3 regions of the Kitasatospora sp. NPDC087861 genome follow, and region 3 is predicted to be linked to each of the others. Evidence: riboswitches for the same ligand, from Rfam matches in the RefSeq annotation. Region 3 holds a riboswitch; each other region holds the start of a gene.
What was found. A riboswitch is a leader RNA that binds a small molecule or an ion and turns the genes downstream of it on or off. The one in region 3 is predicted to bind cobalamin.
Positions count from the first base shown of each region.

Region 1: linked by a shared signal. The riboswitch ahead of ACIOJE_RS15760 (HoxN/HupN/NixA family nickel/cobalt transporter) and the one ahead of ACIOJE_RS23620 (cobalamin biosynthesis protein) in region 3 are both predicted to bind cobalamin.
Region 2: linked by a shared signal. The riboswitch ahead of ACIOJE_RS06005 (FecCD family ABC transporter permease) and the one ahead of ACIOJE_RS23620 (cobalamin biosynthesis protein) in region 3 are both predicted to bind cobalamin.

Region 1 covers NZ_JBIUUS010000009.1:186,521-188,773, reverse strand. Annotated here, with positions in the region: gene ACIOJE_RS15760 (HoxN/HupN/NixA family nickel/cobalt transporter) at 33-1,145, opposite strand; cobalamin riboswitch at 1,177-1,391, opposite strand; gene ACIOJE_RS15755 (metalloregulator ArsR/SmtB family transcription factor) at 1,473-1,856, shown strand; gene ACIOJE_RS15750 (hypothetical protein) at 1,926-2,253, shown strand, end outside.
Region 2 covers NZ_JBIUUS010000003.1:217,073-219,325, reverse strand. Annotated here, with positions in the region: gene ACIOJE_RS06010 (ABC transporter ATP-binding protein) at 1-285, opposite strand, end outside; gene ACIOJE_RS06005 (FecCD family ABC transporter permease) at 285-1,370, opposite strand; cobalamin riboswitch at 1,494-1,632, opposite strand; gene sodN (superoxide dismutase, Ni) at 1,722-2,117, opposite strand.
Region 3 covers NZ_JBIUUS010000017.1:57,301-59,553, reverse strand. Annotated here, with positions in the region: gene ACIOJE_RS23625 (cobyric acid synthase) at 1-57, opposite strand, end outside; gene ACIOJE_RS23620 (cobalamin biosynthesis protein) at 54-1,043, opposite strand; cobalamin riboswitch at 1,178-1,310, opposite strand; gene ACIOJE_RS23615 (alpha/beta hydrolase family protein) at 1,704-2,253, shown strand, end outside.

The DNA.
Region 1 (2,253 bases), on a different contig from region 3:
CGAGGGAGGCGCCGTCGGACCACCGGTGGCCCCTACTCGGCCGCCACCCAGCGCTTCTCCACCCGGGCCAGCTTCCAGTACGCGATCGCCGCGGCCCAGACCACCACGAACAGCCCGGCGATCGCGTAGCCGACGTTGTCCAGCGAGATGTCCGCGATCCAGCCGGTGACCGGGTCGGTCAGGTCGAGCTTCTCGTGCAGCACGCCGACCAGTTCGATGGTGCCGATGACGAACGCCACCGCGATCGACAGCCCGGTGATCGTCAGGTTGTAGTACACCTTCCGGACCGGGTTGGCGAAGGCCCACTGGTACGCGAAGTTCATGAACGTCCCGTCCAGCGTGTCGAACAGGCTCATCCCGGCCGCGAACAGCAGCGGCAGGCAGACGATCGCATACCAGGGCAGCCCGGCCGCCGCGCCCGACCCGGCCATCACCATCAGGGTGACCTCGGTCGCGGTGTCGAAGCCGAGCCCCAGCACCATGCCCACCGGGAACATCTGCCCGGGCCGGGTGATCGACCGGGTCGCCCGGTTCAGCACCCGGGCCATGAACCCCCGCGAGTTGAGGTGCTCCTCCAGCTGCGCCTCGTCGTACGACCCGGCCCGCATCGACCGGAACACCTTGAGGATGCCGAGCAGCGCGGCCAGGTTGAGCGCGCCGATCAGGTAGAGGAACACGCCGGAGGTCGTCGTCCCGACCACCCCGAGCCACTTGTGGGTGGCCGACTCGTCGTCCATCAGGGTGTTGGCCAGCTGGGCGCCGCCCGCCACCAGGGCCGCCATGAGCACCACCATCGAGGAGTGCCCGAGGGCGAACCAGAAGCCGACCGAGACCGGCCGCTTGCCGTCCGCCATCAGCTTGCGGGTGGTGTTGTCGATCACCGCGATGTGGTCGGCGTCGAAGGCGTGCCGCATCCCGAGGGTGTACGCGGTGATCCCCAGGCCCACCCCGAAGACCTGGGTACCGACCTCGTACCTGTGCGGCGCCACCAGGAAGACGAGCGTCCCGAAGGCCACCACGTGCATGGCCACGATCACCCCCATCAGCCCGGCCGTACGGATGGTGTCCTCGCGCCTCCAACGGAACGTGGGCAGCGCGGGCGGTGTCGCCGTCGGCTCGGCGGCGGCGGTTTCGGGCACGGTCATCTTCGGGTCACGCTCCAGCACCTCGTGGAAACAGTTCGTGAGATGCCGTGGCCGGTCTCCTGGCTTACGGGGATTCCGTACCCGCCTTCCCAGGCGCGCGAGGCTCCCAGTGGCGTCGTGGGTACGGACGACTCTCCATCGACGACGATCGCGATGGCCCGATCACAGTGGCGAGGGCCGCTCCGGGCTGGGATCCCTGAGGATCCGTCACCGGTCTTCCCGAGCACCACGGCGGGGAACACCGTAGGGGCCAGGCCCCACCCTTGCAAGGCTGCGCACCTGCGCAGGTGTCCAGGATCACACGCCCCCGCCTGCGACAATGAGCGCATGCATCTCGTACCGGCCGACCGCGCGGGCCACCGCACCATCGACGGACACCGGGTCTGCGAGGCCATCGCCGCGATCGGCGACACCGCGCACGTCCGCTCCTGGGCCGAGCGGTTCTCCCTGCTCGCCGACCCCGGACGGCTCGCCCTCCTGCTCGCCCTCCACCGGGCCGGCCCGCTCGCCGTGACCGACCTCGCCGTCGCCACCGGCATGCGCGACCCCGCCGTCTCCCAGGCCCTGCGGCTGCTCCGGACGGCCGGCGTCGTCACCGGCGACAGGGACGGCCGCGTCGTGCGCTACCGGCTCGTGGACGACACCCTGCGCCCCCTCCTCGACGAGTGCGCCGCCGCCGAGCACCACGAGCCCACCGCGGCGACCGGCTGACCGACACCCGGGCCGACCGACTCCCGCGAACGGCGCGCCACGACACGGCCTGATGAGTACGATCATGACGTGCCACCCCACCAACACGCCTGGCCCGCCGACCGCTGGAACACCAGACCGGTCGCCGCCCACGTGCTGGCGGTCGCCCGCACCCTCACCTCGGCCACCCGGGTCCTCGACGTCCTCACCCTGCTCCGCCGGGACGGCATCGAACGGTACTTCACCATCAACCCCGGCTCCGCGTTCGCCGACGGCCTCGACGACTACCTGCGCGACCTGCCCGGCATCACCGTGCTGGACTGGGAGGACGCCGTCCGGCGCCGCTTCGACCTGGCCGTCGCCTGCGCCGTCCACGCCTCCATGCACCGCCTCGACGCCCGGCTCGTCGTCCTCCCGC
Region 2 (2,253 bases), on a different contig from region 3:
CTCGGCGACCGTGAAGTCGAACTCGGCGGAGTGTTCCTGGGGCAGCGCGGCCACCCGTCGGGCGGCCTCGCGCGCGGTGAGCGCGTGCAGGTCGTCGCCGTCCAGCCGGACGGCCCCGGCGGCGGGCCGCAGTGCCCGGTAGACGCAGCGCAGCAGGGTCGATTTGCCGCTGCCGTTCGGCCCGACCAGCCCGACCACCTGCCCGGCGGCGGCGTCCAGGGCGACGTCGTGGACCAGCCGGGCGCCGGCCAGTTCGACCGAGACGGAGTCCAGGGCGAGGTCCATCAGCGGCCTCCGAAGGAGTAGCCGCGCCGGCGCATCAGCAGCAGGAAGCAGGGCACCCCGAGGACCGCGGTGACCACCCCGACCGGCAGTTCGGCGGGCGCCAGCAGGGTGCGCGAGACGATGTCCACCCAGACCAGCAGCAGCGCCCCGGCGAGCGGCGCGACCAGCAGCACCCGGCGGTGTCCGGCGCCGACCAGCATCCGGGCCAGGTGCGGCACCATCAGCCCGACGAAGCCGATCGCCCCGCTGACGGCGACCACCGTGCCGGTGACGGCGGCGGTCACCACGAACAGCTCGCGGCGCAGCCGGTCCGGGTCCACGCCGAGCGAGGCGGCCGTCTCGTCCCCCATGGCGAGCGCGTCCAGCCGGCCGGCCGCGCAGGCCAGGTACGCCAGGCCGGCCAGCACGGTGGCGGCGGCGATCGGCACCGAGCCCCAGGTGGCGCCGCCGAGGCTGCCGAGCAGCCACATCATGGCGTCCCGGGCGGCCTCGCCGCGGGCGGCCGCGAAGACCATCAGCGCGGTGAGCGCGGAGAAGCCGTAGGAGAGCGCGGTGCCGGTGAGCACCAGCCGCAGCGGGGTGAGCCCGTAGGCGGTCCGCGCCGCGAGGTAGACCAGCACCATGGCGAGCAGCGCGGAGCCGAACGCGGAGACCGAGATGGCCCACACCCCGAGCGAGGCGAAGGCGCCGAGCAGCAGGACGGCGTTGGCGCCGACGGCCGCGCCGGAGGAGACGCCGAGCACGAAGGGGTCGGCCAGCGCGTTGCGCACCAGGGCCTGTACGGCGACCCCGGTGGCGGCCAGCCCGGCGCCGACCACGGCGGCCAGCACGGTGCGCGGCAGCCGGATCTCCCAGACGATCGCGTAGGCGGCGGCCTCGCCCGCCTCCAGCCGTCCGCCCGTCAGTCCGGCGGCCAGCAGCCGCAGGGCGCGGGGCAGGCCGATCCCGGCGGCGCCCAGGGCGACCCCGCAGACCAGTGAGAGCAGCAGGGCGGCGGCCAGGCCGACGGCGAGGGGTGCGGCGGGTATGCGACGGGCGGGTGGGCTCACCGCGCCGCCGCCCACGGGTGCGGTGCTCACGCGCACCTCCGGGTGGTTCTCTCGCTCCGCTCGTCCACGGGTGCGCCTTGCCTCGGGCCGCGGGTGTGCGGGGGCGGGCGCCGGACGGGCGCGGGCCCGGGCGCCATCCCCTCGCAGTCCACGGCGAGTTGTCGGGAGGTCGGCGGCCGAGGGCGATCGGGCTGGCACGGCCGACGGGCCGCGCTCACCGTTGCGGGTCAGCGCCGGATTCACACCGGACTTCCCCCTCGGACGCCCTGGCAGCATAACAGCCACTCAGGCCAGGCAACCCTTACCGGGGCCGGGATCGGGCGTGGACGCACGACCGCCCCCGTCCGGCGCTGCGGACGGGGGCGGTCGGGTGGCGACGCGTCAGGCTCAGGCCTGCTTGGTCTCCCAGAAGATCTTGTCGACCTCGGCGATCAGGTCCAGCAGGGCCTGGCCGGTGGCCGGGTCGGTGGACGCCTTGGCGGCCGAGGCGGCCTTCAGGGTGTCGTTGACCAGCTGGTGCAGCTGCGGGTACTTCTCGAAGTGCGGGGCCTTGAAGTAGTCGCTCCACAGCACCGAGATGTGGTGCTTGACGGCCTCGGCGCGCTGCTCCTTGATGATGATGGCGCGGGCGCGGAAGTGCGGGTCCTCGTTGGCCTGGTACTTCTCCTGGGTGGCCTTGACCGACTCGGCCTCGAGCCGCGCCTGCGCCGGGTCGTACACGCCGCAGGGCAGGTCGCAGTGGGCGTGGGCGGTGGCGCGCGGTGCAAACAGACGAGAGAACATGGGAGTCCTTCCTTAGATCGTCTTCCCGCGCCCGAGATTACCCTTCCGCCCCCGCCGTTTCGCGATCGGGCGGTGGGCCTAGGGCAAAAGGCGGACCCGCAACCGGGGTATTCCGGACATCGAACAGGGTGACGGT
Region 3 (2,253 bases):
CACCACGCTCTTGCCCGCGTCCGAGGTCGTCCCGGCGACCAGCAGCGCGTTGCTCATGCCGTCCCCCTCCTTCTCGAAGCCGTCCGTGGCCTCGAAGCCGCCAACGACCGGATCGCCAGATGCCCCGCGACCGTCGTACCCAGGGCCAGCACGCCCACCCGCCGGGAGAGCGCGCAGGCCCGCTCGATGTCGTCCACCGTCACCGGCCGCAGCTCCGCGCCCAGCACCGGCCGGTGCTCCACCCGCTCGCCGTACCGCAGGGTCCCGCCCAGCCGGACGCCCACCGCTCCCGCGAAGGCCGCCTCCGCCTGGCCCGCGTTCGGGCTCGGATGCGCCGAGCCGTCCCGCCGCCAGACCCGCCAGGCCGTCCGCGGCTCCGGCGCGGCGGCCACCGTCAGCAGCGCCGTCAGCCGGGCGCCCGGCCAGCCCGCCAGGTCGTCCAGCCGGGCCGACGCCCAGCCGAACCGGGCGTACCGGGGCGAGCGGTGGCCCACCATCGCGTCCAGGGTGTTCACTGCGCGGAACGCCAGCAGCCCCGGCGTGCCCGCCAGCGCGCCCCAGGCCAGTGCGTTCACCACGGCGTCCGCCGTGTTCTCCGCCACCGACTCGACCACCGCCCGGGCGATCTGCGGCCCGTCCAGCGCGCTCGGATCCCGCCCGCACAGGTGCGGCAGCCGCTCCCGCGCGGCCGCCAGGTCGCCCGCGGCGAGCGAACGGCCGATGGTGCGCGCCTCCCTGGTCAGCGAGGTGCCGCCGAGCACCGTCCAGGTCGCGGCGGCCGTCAATGCGGCCCGGCCCAGTGGACGCCGGCCCACCGTACGGTCCAGGGCCACCGCGCCGGCGGTGACCGCGCCCACGCACAGCGCCGTGTACCCGGCGCCGGTCACCCGGTCGTCCCGCCACACCCGGCGCTCCAGCCGGGTCGCCGCAGCGCCGAAGGCGGCCACCGGGTGGCCGCGCCGGGGATCGCCGAAGCGGGTGTCGGCGGCGTAGCCCGCGACGGCGCCCAGCGCGAACGCGGCGGCGCGGGTCAGCGGGCGCACGACGGGTGCGAAAGTATCGGCAGGCGCGACAGGTTCGGCGGAAGGCCGCGTGGGGTCCGGCGGGGCGGGGCAGCCTGCATCGCGTGCGTGTCCTCACTCAGGGTCCGCGCCCTGGATCGACGTAGCGGGGGCGAGAGTCTCCTGGCTTCCGGGTCGAACGCACCCCCGGGCCTTCCAGCGGCTTCTGACGGCCCGCCGTGGCAAAAATCCGAGCGTGCTCCCCGGTGACAGTGGCGGGACCGCGCCGGACTCGCACCGGCTTCCTCTGCATGCCTCCGTTTGGCCCCAGGATCCCATCACGCGGCCGAACCGGGCGTCAACCGAGGTCACGGAGGGGTTGGTCACACGCGCGCCCCGTCGCTACCTCCGATCAGGCCGCCCGCAGGGGCATGACCCCCTGGGCGATCGTCCAGCGGCCCGAAGGGGCCTCCGGGGCCGCTTCGTGCGTTCGGCGGCTGGGGTCCGTCACGCCCCGCCCCTACCGTTCGTTCCCGTGCGACGCAGACAGCCCCCCCGCCGGATCGGCACCCGCTTCCCCGTCCCGTTCCCGCCCGCACCGCTGTAACCCGGACGGCCCAGTCCGGTGGCCGCCCGCGAGGCCCCTCGATGAACTGGTGTACGAACACCGTCCGGTCCGAGACCAGCAGAGCGGGGAGCGATATGCGTTGGGGAACCGCGGCCGCCGTGGCGGCCGCCGCCGTCGGCGCCGGGGCCGCCGTCCTGGTGATAGGCCGCCGGGCCTCCGAACGGATGGTCCACCCGGCGAGCGCCGTCCAGGAGTCCGGCCCGGTCCGCGTGCAGAGCCTCGCCGCCGGCCGGGTCACCTTCACCCGCAGTCCCGAGAGCCTGCGCCCCGGCCGCTGGGCCGTCGAATGGGACGACCACGGCCACGCCGTCGTCGAGGACGTCCTGCACGGCGACGAGCACGGTGTCACCCGCCGCCTGGTCCGCGCCGACCGGGGCGCCCTCGTCCCCGGCACCGAGGTCCGCTTCACCCCCCGCGTCCATCTCGGCGACCCCACCGAGGCGCTCGGCCTCCCGTTCACCGACACCGCCGCCGACGGCGAACTCGGCGCCCTCCCCGCCTGGCGCCTGGACGGCAAGCGCGGTGTCTGGGTGATCCTGATCCACGGCCCCGGTGCCGACCGCCGGCAGACCCTCCCGGTCCTCCCCGTCCTGGACCGTCTCGGGCTTCCCGTCCTCGCCGTCA